4 regions of the Blautia massiliensis (ex Durand et al. 2017) genome follow, and region 1 is predicted to be linked to each of the others. Evidence: riboswitches for the same ligand, from Rfam matches in the RefSeq annotation. Region 1 holds a riboswitch; each other region holds the start of a gene.
What was found. A riboswitch is a leader RNA that binds a small molecule or an ion and turns the genes downstream of it on or off. The one in region 1 is predicted to bind cobalamin.
Positions count from the first base shown of each region.

Region 2: it holds a riboswitch for cobalamin, as region 1 does, so the genes downstream of both, V9W66_RS12790 (ABC transporter substrate-binding protein) here and V9W66_RS19125 (leucine-rich repeat protein) in region 1, are expected to answer to the same signal.
Region 3: it holds a riboswitch for cobalamin, as region 1 does, so the genes downstream of both, V9W66_RS11090 (leucine-rich repeat domain-containing protein) here and V9W66_RS19125 (leucine-rich repeat protein) in region 1, are expected to answer to the same signal.
Region 4: it holds a riboswitch for cobalamin, as region 1 does, so the genes downstream of both, V9W66_RS08555 (ABC transporter permease) here and V9W66_RS19125 (leucine-rich repeat protein) in region 1, are expected to answer to the same signal.

Region 1 covers NZ_CP146725.1:4,048,872-4,052,276, forward strand. The annotation lists gene V9W66_RS19115 (Ig-like domain-containing protein) at 1-1,291, shown strand, start outside; gene V9W66_RS19120 (DUF4430 domain-containing protein) at 1,366-1,899, shown strand; cobalamin riboswitch at 1,994-2,149, shown strand; gene V9W66_RS19125 (leucine-rich repeat protein) at 2,206-2,502, shown strand; gene V9W66_RS19130 (energy-coupling factor transporter transmembrane component T) at 2,802-3,405, shown strand, end outside.
Region 2 covers NZ_CP146725.1:2,710,370-2,713,774, reverse strand. The annotation lists gene V9W66_RS12795 (FecCD family ABC transporter permease) at 1-259, opposite strand, end outside; gene V9W66_RS12790 (ABC transporter substrate-binding protein) at 274-1,368, opposite strand; cobalamin riboswitch at 1,475-1,764, opposite strand; gene pcrA (DNA helicase PcrA) at 1,866-3,405, opposite strand, start outside.
Region 3 covers NZ_CP146725.1:2,311,847-2,315,251, reverse strand. The annotation lists gene V9W66_RS11095 (DUF4430 domain-containing protein) at 5-1,429, opposite strand; cobalamin riboswitch at 1,752-1,943, shown strand; gene V9W66_RS11090 (leucine-rich repeat domain-containing protein) at 2,033-2,860, shown strand; gene V9W66_RS11085 (DUF4430 domain-containing protein) at 2,932-3,405, opposite strand, start outside.
Region 4 covers NZ_CP146725.1:1,793,951-1,797,355, reverse strand. The annotation lists gene V9W66_RS08560 (MATE family efflux transporter) at 1-1,161, shown strand, start outside; cobalamin riboswitch at 1,309-1,482, shown strand; gene V9W66_RS08555 (ABC transporter permease) at 1,619-2,548, shown strand; gene nikC (nickel transporter permease) at 2,564-3,405, shown strand, end outside.

The sequences.
Region 1 (3,405 bases):
GAAGATTTCCTATAAGGAAGCATTCGTGGAACTGACCGTCAGGGTATTGAAAAAAGATGCCGGTACGATCACGGTAAGCTTTACGCTTCTCGGAGACTCTGTTCATGGCAGTACAAAGGAGAATCAGGAACACACCCTGCGGAAAGGAAATCTGGAGACCTGGATCGCAGCAAAAGATTATACGATCGATGGAAATGCCAATGTCCTGGAACTCTTAAAAGAAGTGCTGTCCCAGAATGGAATGAGCTGCCGCACATTAAGGGATGAGACCTACATTGCCGGAATCACGAAGGATGGCCAGGAACTTGCAGAATTTTCCAACGGACAGAACTCCGGCTGGATGTATACTTTAAATGGAATCCACCCAGATCTTGGAGTAAAAGAGCAGTACCTGGAAGACGGGGATGAGATCGTATTCCATTATACCGATGATTATACCCTGGAACATGACCATGTATGGGACAGCAAATGGAATTTTGATAAGGATGCCCACTGGCATGAGTGTGTTGCCATGTATGGAAAATGTGACATCACGGATAACACGAAAAAGGGTGGTTACCAGAAGCATTCCTATGGAAAAGGAAAGCAGATCAAGGCTGCTACTTATAAGACAACCGGACTGATGAGATATACCTGCCAGGTCTGCGGATACGAAAAGACGGAAACGATTCCTGTAATTGCACATACGCATAAATACACCTGGAAAACTACGGCAAAAGCTACGGTATTCCGTCCGGCGAAGCAGGAAGGAACCTGTTCCCTCTGCGGTAAAAAACAGACACGGAATTATGGAAGCAAATTAAAGGCAACTATAAAACTGAACGTATCCTCCATTACCCTGCAGCGGAAACAGGCCACCACAAAGGTGAAGGTTTCCATGGCATACGGGGATTCCATAAAGTCCTGGGCTTCCAGCAACAAAAAGATCGTGACCGTTGATAAGAACGGAAAGATCAAGGCCGGAACCAAAACAGGAACGGCAAAGATCACCGTTACCTTAAAGAGCGGAAAGAAAGCGACTCTGAAAGTAAAAGTCCAGACTGCAAAGGTAAAGACTACGAAGATCAGCGGTCTCAAGACAAAACTGACCATCAAGAAAGGAAAGAGTGTTACTTTAAAACCGGTGGTCAGCCCGATCACTTCCCAGGAGAAAGTGATCTACAGCTCTTCAAATAAGAAGATTGCAACAGTCAGCTCGAAGGGCGTAGTTAAAGGCCGGAGAAAAGGAACTGTTACCATCACAGTTAAATCTGGAAAGGTTACAAAAAAGATAAAAATTACAGTTAAGTAAACAGAGTAAGGGTGTAAAAGGTATCAAAAATCAAATAGTGTTTTTGGTACCTTTTCATCCGATAGAGGATAATTATGAAGCAACTGAAAAAAATATATTGGAAACGGATCGGGGTAATAGGAATCAGCTGTTTTATGCTTTTGTGGAGCTGTCTCCTTACGAGCTGTGGAATCGGAAAAGGGGATTCCGGAAAGCCTGCTGCCTGTACCATTTCGATAGACTGCCAGACGATCCTTGACAATATCGGTGATCTAAAAGAAACCAAAAAAGAATTTGTCCCGGAAGACGGCTGGATACTTCCGGAAATGGAAGTTAAATTTACTACGGGCGATACCGTATTTGACATCTTAAAAAAAATCTGCGAGGAAAAGAACATCCAGCTCTCTTCCAAATACACCCCGTTATATAAAAGCTATTACGTGGAAGGCATCAATCAGCTTTATGAATTTGACTGCGGAAAAAATTCTGGCTGGATGTACAGTGTAAATGGAGAGTTCCCGAATTATGGGGCTTCCAGTTATAAGCCCAAAGATGGGGATAAGATTGAATGGAAGTATACCTGCAATCTTGGAAGTGATGTTGGAAACCCATACAAAGATAAGAAGTAAAGAAATTGTGAAAAATAGTTAAACTGGTATGAGAAAAAGACCAGAAACATTGGCAAACATTGACAGAAATAAGGCGTATCGTTATAATTAGAATAACAAAAAAATCGAGCGTGGTTCGGCTGATGGCAGCCGATTTAAGGAAATCCGGTGCGATTCCGGAGCTGCTTTTCCCTGTGTGAAATGTATCGAATGAAAAACGCCTTATGAAAGCATTTTGAGCCAGTATATCCAACACGTCAGGCAAAGAATACAAACCTGTAAAAGATATACAGTTTGGTATGAGCCGAACGTTGGAAAGGAGATCATATGCGTTCACAGAATGACAAAGCAACATGGAGTATTTTACGGTTTAATTACCGTACATTTACCGCACAGCTCGCCCGGATGCAAAAAGTGAAAAATGTGTACATTCCGGCAAATATTACATTCATTGGAGAGGAAGCTTTTCATGGATGCAACCGACTGGAACATCTGGAGATACATCATGATCCGGAATATATTGGTTCCCGGATTGTAAATAAAAATTGCACCATATGTTGTAAAAAAGGAAGCAAAGTGGATTTGTACTGTGAAGAGCAGGGATTAAAGAGGGAGTACATTTAAACGTGTTATCAACAAATAAGACCGAGAAAAGAAACAGACAGACTGCGGATCAATCCATCATTGATGCTTTTTCCACATGCCATCCATTTTTGAATTTTTTTTATTTTGCTGTAGTACTGTTATTTACTATGTTTAATCAGCATCCCGTCTTTATCTGCATTTCTTATGCGGGTGCTTTGTCTTATTCCATCTTTCTGCTTGGAGGAAAAAGGACACTTAGGCAAAGCTTTCTCTTTACCCTTCCCAGTCTTTTGATCGTGGCTCTTCTGAATCCACTTTTCAATCATTATGGGGTCACGATGCTATATTATGTAGAAAGCAGTGGAAACTGGATCACTTTGGAGGCCTTAGTCTATGGAGTAGTCCTTGGAGCGGTCATGTTCGTAGTGATCCAGTGGTTTTCCTGTTATAATAAAGTTATGACAAGCGACAAGTTTATTTACCTGTTTGGAAGGCTGATACCGGCCCTTTCCCTGATCCTTTCCATGGCACTTCGCTTTGTCCCCAGATTTACGGGGCAGCTGAAAGTGATCCGGAACGGACAGAAATCCATGGGAAGGGATGTTTCAGAGGGCAGCCTTTTTAACCGTATCCGTGCAGGCTTTAACATGCTGTCGATACTGGTCACCTGGGCTTTGGAAAATGCCATAGAAACTTCGGATTCTATGCGGAGCAGGGGATATGGATTAAAAGGCAGGACTGCTTTTTCCATTTACAAATTTACGAAGAAGGATAAAAGTCTTCTGGCGGTGATGGCAGCTTTATTCCTTGTATTTGCTGCTGGCTGTATGAATGGGGCTTCTTATGCAAGTTATGATCCCCGTATTTTACTTGCTGGTTTTACCATTCAGGGGCATCAGGCTCCGGTATCTGTTCCAGTAGTTGAAGCAATGCTTACATACA
Region 2 (3,405 bases), 1.3 Mb from region 1:
CCAGAAGGACTCTAGGCAGCCGGATCAGCCACACAACATCATGAACTGCACCTTCCGCATAGGCGGACAGACTTTTTATATGAAACAATTTATAAGCGATAACGCTGTATACATCCTTCAGTGACAGATCCGCATTTCCAAAAGTGATGGCTGCAAGTATGGAAAAAATAAGGAATCCTGCAAGTCCGATGAGAACTGCCACATACATGGATGTTCTGAGCACCTTATCTTTTTTTCTCTGTGAAGCTGTTTCTTTCACTGCATTTTCTCCGATCAGTCAAGATTTACGTCCGGATATAATCCCTTTGCAAAAGTTTCGATTCCGTCCTGGGTACGTGTTGCACTTGCATACATCTCACTGAGCATGATCGGGTAAACACGTCCGTTCTTTACTGCGTCAAGGCTCTTCAGGGACTCATCATCCTGGATCACTGCAAGCTGGCTGTTCTTAACAGTTTCCGGATCATCTCCTGCATATGGCATGTAAACCACAAAGATCACGTCAGGGTTGGCTGCGATGATATCCTCTTTTCCAACGGTGGAAGCATCCGGGTTTGCAAGAGTTGCGCCTAACTGTGTTACCATATCTCCGCCAAGGCTCTTTACGCCATAGTTTGTGATGTCATCTCCAAGAGGCTCCAATACCATTACGCTTGGTTTGTCTTTTACATCTGCAGTTGCAGTAAGAGTTTTGTCGATCACTGCTTTTGCATCATCAACGATAGCCTGTGCTTTGTCCTGTACATCGAAGATCTTTCCGATATTTAAGATATCTGTGAATTCATTTTCCAGTGTTCTGTCGCCGTCCGGACGAGTATTGGTGTTGTAGTAGGTGCTGCAGCCTTTGTCGATCCAGTCTGTTACATTTCCCAGATTCTTATCAGAGAAAAGAGAGCTCCAGGATAAGATCATGTCCGGCTCCAGCATTGTTACAGTTTCAAGGGATGGGGTAAATTCGTCAAGATAATTTGTTTTTGAGAATGCTTCTTTGAGATCTTCCGGAACTTCATTATCAAGACCTGCGGTAGCTACCAGGTGGTCTTCCAGACCAAGTGCGAGCATAGTCTCAATGCTTCCCTGATATACAGCAAGGACTTTTTCCGGTGCTTTTTCATAAGTAGTTTCGATTTCGTTTCCATCGTAATCATAGGTTGTGATGGTCAGAGGATATTCTGTCTTGGTTGCCTCTGCGGAAGAATCTTCGGTGTCTGCAGACTCTGTACTGTCTTCTGCTGCCGGCTGGTTGTCTTCCTTGATGGCCTCGGAGTCTGCTCTCTCTGCGGCATAAACAGCCGGAGCTGCAGATACGGTCATTGCCGCTGCCATTACCATTGCCATGATTCTTGTGGATACATACTTGTTTTTCATTTCATTTCCTCTCTTTTCGCCTGTTTTATCTCCTGTTGCCTATGGGTAACCGAAAAGATGGGGCTTCATAAAATCTGCACGGAACACTTTGTACGGAAGCTCCCACTTACATACTGTCAAGCAGGTTTCCTGACTTACAGACTCAGAAAAAACTCCGCAAAATAAAAACTGATACACCATTCATCTTTTAGCCGATCATGAATGATGTATCAGAATTTTCTCCAGAATCTCTCTGACATCGGGATTTCGCCTTCTCACATGAGTTTCTGCAATGGCATGTGAAATCCCTTCTTCTGTATACAGTGGCCGCAACCGCTCAGGCTTTTTACCCGATTCCCTCTCACAGTATCCGGCAGCATATGTGCCGGTGATACTGTTCACTTCACAGCAATTCAATTACGCTGATACTGATTCTAACATACCGGTTTTCCAATTACAACCTTGAGGCCGGATTTTTACAGTTTTTTGCAGAAATAGTCTGCCCGGAGAGATCCCTCTCAGATCTTTTTCAGCTTGGCAAAACCGGCGAACATTTTTTTCACGCCGACTTTGTCAAAGTCTACCGTTACCTCGTAATCCCGGCCGCCTTCTGCAATATTCTTCACGATACCAACTCCGAATTTCACATGGCGCACAGTATCACCCACTCCGTAATCCAGCTTCGCTGCCTTGGTAACGGTGAAATCCTTCTTCTGAAGGCTGGTTTTTGCCTGGAAATTCATTTTCATCTGGGCATAGGCGCTTTTCGGAGATACGATATCATCTACTCTGGGCTTTTTCTCCTGAATGGTATGTCCAAGATCTACCAGCTCCCGTGGAACCTCCCTTACAAAACGTGACACACGGTTATACTGAGTCTCCCCACGGATCATCCGCTGTTTTGCACAGGTTAAGGTCAGCTCCTTCATGGCACGGGTGATCCCCACATAACAGAGCCTTCGCTCCTCCTCGATATCCGACGGATCACCGGACCAGATGGAAGCATATCCCGGAAAAACACCGTCCTCCATTCCCACGATAAATACATTTGGAAATTCCAGTCCCTTGGCACTGTGAAGGGTCATCAGCAGCACATAATCCTGATCCGGATCAACAGAATCGATATCTGCCACCAGTGCGATCTCCTCCAGAAATGCAGAAAGTGTTGCCGGCTGTCCGGCCTCCTCCATGGCTTCCTGGAAGGATTCTGTCTTGGAGATCAGCTCATCGATATTTTCGATCCTCGCCTGGGCCTCCTCCGTTTTCTCTGCCTCCAGTTCCTTCACATAACCGGTAAGCTCAATGACCTCTTCCAGGGTTTCACGGACTGTATAGGCCTCTGCCTTACTTTTCAGTCCCTGGATAAAGGATACAAAATCATTGATCTTTCCTGCTGCCCTGCCAATGGACGGTACTTCCTCCACCACGCGGAGCGCATCGTAAAAGCTCAGGTTCATCATATCCGCATAGTCCTGGACACGGCCGATGCTGGTGAGTCCGATCCCTCTTTTTGGCACATTTAAGATCCTTCGCACAGCCAGATCATCACTGGCATTGTCAATGGTCTTCAGATAGCTTAACAGATCCTTGATCTCTTTGCGGGCATAAAAATTCACGCCGCCAACAATCTTATAAGGAACATTTGCCAGGAGAAATTTCTCCTCAAAGAGACGGGACTGGGCATTGGTCCGATAAAGTACTGCACAGTCCCTGTACTGGAATTTCCCGTTGCGGCGCCCCTGGATGATCTCTCCTGCAACATACTCCGCTTCCTCAAATCCGTTGTTGAACTGACGGAAATGTACTTTATCTCCCTCTTCATTTTCTGTCCAGAGGCGTTTTTCCTTACGCTCTGTGTTGTTGACGATCACCTCATTGGCTGCATTGAGGATGTTCTGGGTAGAACGGTAATTCTGTTCCAGGCGCACCACCTTAGCCTCAGGAAAAACCTTCTCAAAGCCTAAGATATTCCCGATATTTGCACCGCGGAAACGATAGATGGACTGGTCATCATCACCAACCACACAGAGATTCTTGTATTTCTCAGCAAGAAGACTT
Region 3 (3,405 bases), 1.7 Mb from region 1:
GCTGTCACTCACCGTTATATTCCGCACCGACATCCGCGCCAAGACCATTGCAGGTAAAGCACCACACAATGTCGTCTCCGTCCTCCAGTGTGTACTTGGAACATCCGTAATTCGGGAACCATCCGTTTACTTTATACATCCATCCGGACTGTGCTCCACAGTCAAATTCATACAGGTTGTTGATTCCCTGAATATAGTAACTGTCATACATAGGCGTCCAGGAATATTCCAGCTGGATTCCGGCGTACTCACAAACTCTCTGAAGTACTTCAAAAACGGTTTCTCCCTCTGTAAACTCTACGGTACTGGTATCCAGGATCACTCCGTTTGCCGGCACATAAGCTTCTTTTCCGGCTGTCAGATTGTCCATATTATTAAGGATGGTATCGCAGAGGATCGTGATGGTACACTGCTTGGTATCCTGAGAATCCCCGTCACCGGAACCATCATCAGAACTGCCGTCATCGGATACATCTCCATCACTGCCTGCGGTGTCTTCTCCGGAAGAATCCGTCTCATCCTGAGAAGCATCCGGTGTATATTCCTGTGTTGTGTTCTCTCCGCTGCCTGCAGTGTCTACGGTATTTCCGTCTGTTGTATCGGAATTCTGTTTCGCAGATCCATCTGCAGACTTTTTATCATCCGATTTTTCTGAAGTCTTCGGAATCTTGTTTGTAGAATTTAAACTCTTCTCAAGAGCTGCTTTCTTCTCTGCGGCTCTGTCATCCAGAACTTTCTGAAGTTCCTCCGGTGTAAAACATAAACTGTCTTTATCTGCGCATCCCAGCAGCTGCTGGATCATATATTCATTTAATGCTCCTGCTGAGATCTTACTTGTTTCTACTTTCCAGCTTCCGTCCTCACTTTTTGTCATCTGAGCACTTTCGCCGGCTGTTACGGTTGTGGTTTTTCCGTCCGCTCCGGCCAGTTCCACTTCATCCTTAAATACATACACAGCGCCACTTCCGGACTGTGCGCTTACGGAAAAGACTCCTGTCTCAAAGGTAAGCGTATTTTCATCAAGAGCGATCTCTGCTTTTCCCACAGAATCCGTAAGATCCGCAAAAACCTCTCCCTGATCCGCAGTAAGTTTCAAATTGTTTTTTTCTACGGATTCCGCAGTAAGTTTCGTATTTGCGTTAAGTGAAAGTGTATTGTTTTCTCCGGCTGAAAGCTCCGCTGTGGTTCCGTTCTTCGTCTCAAGAATATCTCCGGCTCTCAATGCCACATTTTTTTCCAGGCCGTAGCCCACACCGTTTCTCTGAATATTGGCCACACCTTTTACGTTCTTTGTCATAAGAACGCTGTCCGATCCTTTATCAAACCATCCTTTCAGATTTCCCACTGCCATCACTCCGCATCCGGCAATGACCAGGATCAGTACTACCATGATCACATTAAACAGCGTCTTTTTCCTCTTACTTTCCATTCTTCCTCCTTTTCTCTGCACAAAAAAAGCAACAAAAAAGGTAACGGAAAATAATCCCTCTTTTCCAAGGGGATTCCGTTACCTGATAGATGTTCCTATGCGCAAACCAATGCTTCTACCTTACATGAAAGAAAAACCGCCCGCCGACTGTACGGCATCGCACTTACATGTACAGGAATCACACCTGTTTGCACGTCTTTCTTTTCTATGAAATTTTATACTGAAATTATAGTTTATTTCCTCTTGTCTGTCAAACGAAAACCCGGAAAACAATTGTATCTGTCCTTTTTCTGTGATATAATAATCAGACACCCAAAAATATTAAATATAGACGTTTTCAAGTTCCAGTTTTTTCCTGCAGAAAACCGGATTAAAAGGGAATAAGGTGAGAATCCTCAACAGACGTGCTACTGTATTTGCTTAGTTTATCCGTGAACCATTGTACTTTATCGTATGAGAAGGGGATAAACGTGACTGCATAAGTCAGGAGATCTGCTTGGAAATACTACCGGCTATTACACGTATGATAAATGGAGAATTCTTTTTTGACATCGTATCTGCCTGTGATGCGGTGTCTTTTTTTATGTTAAAGGAAACTTTTTTATGTCAGGTACTTATTACAGATCCAGTCGTGTCATTTCCAAAAACAATGCAAGAAACTATCTTTCCTCAAATGTAAAGATCCCTGCGCCAATTGAATATATCGCGTCGGAAGCTTTTCAGAAAAAGACCAAGATCTCCTCTGTCTGTTTTCCGGACACGCTTAAAAATATCGGCGCCAGAACCTTTCAGGGCTGCACTCTTCTGAAAGAAGTATTGCTTCCCACCCAGGTGGAAAATATGGGATCCAACGTATTTTCTCAATGTAATTCCCTGAAAAAAGTCATTCTTCCTCAGGCACTTTCTTCTATCCCGAGAGCCGCCTTTCAGGAGAACCGAAAGCTTGGATGTGTGATCTTTCCCCATGATTCACAGATTTCCCGGATCCGCTCCGAAGCTTTTTCACAGTGTACCTCCCTGGAATCCCTTCAGCTGTCTTCCGCACTTACCCTCATCGAGGACCGTGCTTTTTACCGCTGTAAAAATCTCCGTTCCGTGGATTTCCCGGAAGGTCTGAAACGTATCGGAAAAGAGGCTTTTTATTTTTGTGCCATAGAAGAACTTCATCTTCCCCAGTCCCTGGAATTTTTGGACGAAAGCGCATTTTTTAAGTGTATGAATCTTACTTATGTCTGTCTTCCCACAAATATCCATTATATCGGCAAATGGGTATTCCACGGATGTAACCGTATGAAATATCTGGAGATCCGACACGATCCCGATTTTATCGGGCCATGGATCATCAACCGTGCCTGTACCATCCGGTGTTATAAAGGTTCCAAAGTAGATGAATATTGTAAGGAATTTGATTTTAAAGTTGAATATTTATGATCAAAAGCGGCATTTTTTCACATTTCATTCTGTGAAAAAATGCCGCTTTTATTTTTCAGGGGATAACAGCTTTATTTAACTGTTACCTTGCATGTTACTTTTTTGCTTCCGCTCTTTACGGTGATCACTGCTGTTCCTGCTTTTTTTGCTGTGATCACACCTGTGCTGCTTACGGTTGCCACGTTCTTATTGGAAGAAGTGTAAGTAATCTTCTCACCGGATGTGAACGGTGTACGTACCGGTTTCAGGGTTGTCTTTGCTCCTTTTTTCAGAGTAAGGGCAGATTTTACACCTGTGATCTTTGTTGTTTTTACTGTAGATTTCTGAACAGTTACTGTGATATAAGCTTGCTTTCCGCTCTTTAAGGTTACGGAAACTTTTGCTGTACCAGCTGTTTTTCCGGCTTTAATCACACCTTTGCTGCTTACAGTTACGATCTTTTTGTTGGTAGTTCCCCATGCCTTTACAGCATCACCGTTGGCAAGTCCTGTTACTTTCACTCTGGATGTGGACTGATTTACTTTCAGAGTGATCTTTGTTGCGTT
Region 4 (3,405 bases), 1.8 Mb from region 1:
ATCATGACAGGTATCACACAGGGTTTTTCTATTCTTGTATCTCAGTATTATGGAGCAAGGGAAAAGGAAAATCTGAAATGTGCAGTAGCGAAAAGCTATATCATGACAGCATTACTGTCTGTGGTCGTACTCGCAGTAAGTGAAGGTACAGTTTATTATGTTCTTTTATTTTTACAGACACCTGATAATGTCATTGATCTGACAATGCTATATTTGCGGCTGATCTTTGCAGGAATCCCGATCATAGCTGCTTATAATATATTTGCAGCGATCCTTCGGGCACTTGGAAACAGCAGATCTCCGTTGATCGCAATGACAGTGGCAGCAGTGATCAATGTGGGACTGGATCTGTTATTTGTGGCGGTTTTTGGCTGGGGTATAGCCGGAGCAGCAGTGGCAACCGTTATCGCACAGGGATTTTCAGCCTTGTACTGTTTGATCGTATTACGTAAAATCCCGGATATCCGCCTGGAAAAGAAGGACTTTTACAGGCAGCCCTCTATGAGTTTGCGGCTTTTGGAACTGGCGGTTCCTCTTGCGGTACAGAATGTGATCATCTCCGTGGGAGGACTTGTGGTACAGTATGTGATCAATGGATTTGGTTTTCTGTTTGTGGCGGGATTTACGGCATCGAACAAGCTGTATGGGGTTTTGGAGATGGCTGCCGTTTCATATGGATATGCTATTACAACCTATGTAGGCCAGAATCTTGGTGCAAAGAAATACCAGAGGATTCGAAAAGGCGTGCGCAGCGGCACTTATATGGCAGTGCTCACTTCGGCTTTCATTTCCGGCATGATGGTACTGTTTGGACGTAATGTACTGTCCCTGTTTGTATCCGGTGAACCGGATCAGACCCGACAGGTATTGGATATAGCATATAAGTATTTGTTTATTATGGCTGTCTTTTTGTGGGTGCTGTATCTGCTGTATGTGTATCGTTCCGCTATCCAGGGCCTGGGTAATACTTTGATTCCGCTTGCCAGCGGCATTGCAGAATTTATAATGCGTGTCAGTGTTGCGCTGCTGCTGCCAAAACTGATCGGCGAAGATGGGATATACTATGCAGAGATCTGTGCATGGAGCAGCGCAGCTGTTTTATTATTCGTAAGTTATATGATCATTATACGGAAATATAAAGAAGTCACCGTTCATACATAATGTTATTTACTTAAGGGATCTATAATAATACAGGCAGAAAATATCCGGGTTTCACTATGAAATGTTCAGATATTTTATATTTGACAAAAAACTATTTATATAAAAAGAAAAGTATGATATTATGATACTTATTCATTGCAACTATGAAAATTGAATAGTCAGAATGGTGTACAAAGTACTTAATAAGGAATCTGGTGAAATGCCAGAACAGCCACCGCTACTGTGACAGGGACGAAAACCAAAATATCACTGGAGAGATCCGGGAAGATGGTAAGTAGGAAGAACTGGAGTCAGGAGACTTGCCTTTTTGACAGAAGAATTCTGATTCGGATGGGATACAGAAGGAATAAGCTCTGCCTGAGGTAGAGGTTTGTTTTTTGTGCTGATATGATGCTGGATCATATCAGCTTTTTTTATTTTAACCGAATAAACAGATGAAAAATGAGGAGAAATGAAAATGGGAAAAGTAATTGCAAAGCGTTTTATATTTATGATTCCGGTAGTGCTGGCGGTTACATTTATTATTTTCATGCTGAGTTTTATATCGGCAGGTGATGCGGCTAGAGCTCTGGCGGAGAAAAAATACGAGCATCCGTCACCGGAGCAGATAGAAGAAGTACGGCATGAGGAAGGACTGGATCAGCCGGTGCTGGTACAATACGGGAAATGGCTGGAGCAAGCACTTCATGGCGATTTTGGAAAATCATATTCTACAAGAAAACCGGCTTTTGAAGAATTAAAAAGATATTTTCCACAGACATTTAAACTGGCAGTTACTTCGTTTTTATTGTTGATGATCGTATCAGTCCCTCTCGGGATTTTGTCGGCAATTTATGAAAACAGAGTTCTGGATAAAGTCATTCGCATTTTGTCGTCCCTCAGTGTATCTATGCCGTCTTTCTGGATCGGTCTGATGCTGCTCTATATATTTGGAGTAAAGCTAAAAGTGATTTCCGTGATCGGAGGAGATGCCGGAGGCATCCCGATTCTTGCGGCATTTGCCATGGATATCAGTTTCTTTGGAATTATGACGAGATTGATCCGTACCAATATGATACAGGTGCTGAAGCAGGATTACATACGTGCCAGCAGAGCTAAGGGATTGTCATCTGTAAATGTAATTTTGCGTCATGGTCTGAAAAATATTCTGATTCCTGTGCTTACACGTCTGGTATCAATTGTGATCGGTTTTTTCTGTGGCTCAGCTGTGATAGAAAGTATTTTTTCAATTCAGGGAATCGGAAATCTGGCATTGAAATCCGTGATCTCAAAAGACACTCCGGTGCTGCAATGCTTTATCTTTATTCTGGCTGTGGGCATTGTAGTATTAAATTTTCTTGTGGATATCGCCTATTCTGCGATTGACCGGCGAATTCAGTTAAAGTAAAGGAGAAGTCATAGAATGGGAAGCAGAAGAAAGCAGAAAACAGAAAAAAGCATGATCCAGAATCTGTACTGGAAACAGGTATTCCAGTCACCGAAAACAAAAATAGGATTGATGGTGGTCATAATTTTTGCATTGGCAGCTATTTTTGCACCTGTACTGGCGCCGCATGATCCACTGCTTGTGAATGTTTCGATAAAATTAAAGAATCCGTCGGCGGCATATCCTTTAGGTACTGATCAGCTGGGACGATGTATTTTATCAAGACTTCTCTGGGGCAGCCGGTATTCACTGAGCTATAGCTTTGCGGTGCTTCTGATCACCGTATGTGTCGGGGTGCCGATCGGACTGTTTGCCGGATATGTAGGTGGAAAAATCGATTCCATAATTATGAGGATCATTGATGTATTTATGGCTATGCCGGTCTTTATTGTGGCACTTGCCATTGCAGGAACCGTAGGAGCCAGCGGCGCTCATCTGATTCTGTCCTTATCGGTCGTATCCTGGGCAGAATATGCAAGGCTTGCCCGGGCATTGACACTTCAGGAAAAAAATAAAAATTATATGACCGCACTAAAAGCCGGCGGCTGCGGCCACGCAAGGATCATATTCCGGCATGTATTGAGAAATATCCTGCCATCTGTGATCGCACTGGCAACAATGGAAATCGGTTCGATCATTCTGTCAATTGCCGGTTTTTCCTTTATCGGCCTTGGAGTGCAGGCACCGACACCGGAATGGGGGATCATGCTCAGTGACAGTAAAAGTTATATCCAGACTTATCCAAGACTGATGTTTTATCCTGGCATACTGATCATGATCATTGTTCTGGCATTTAATTATCTGGGGGAGGGAATACA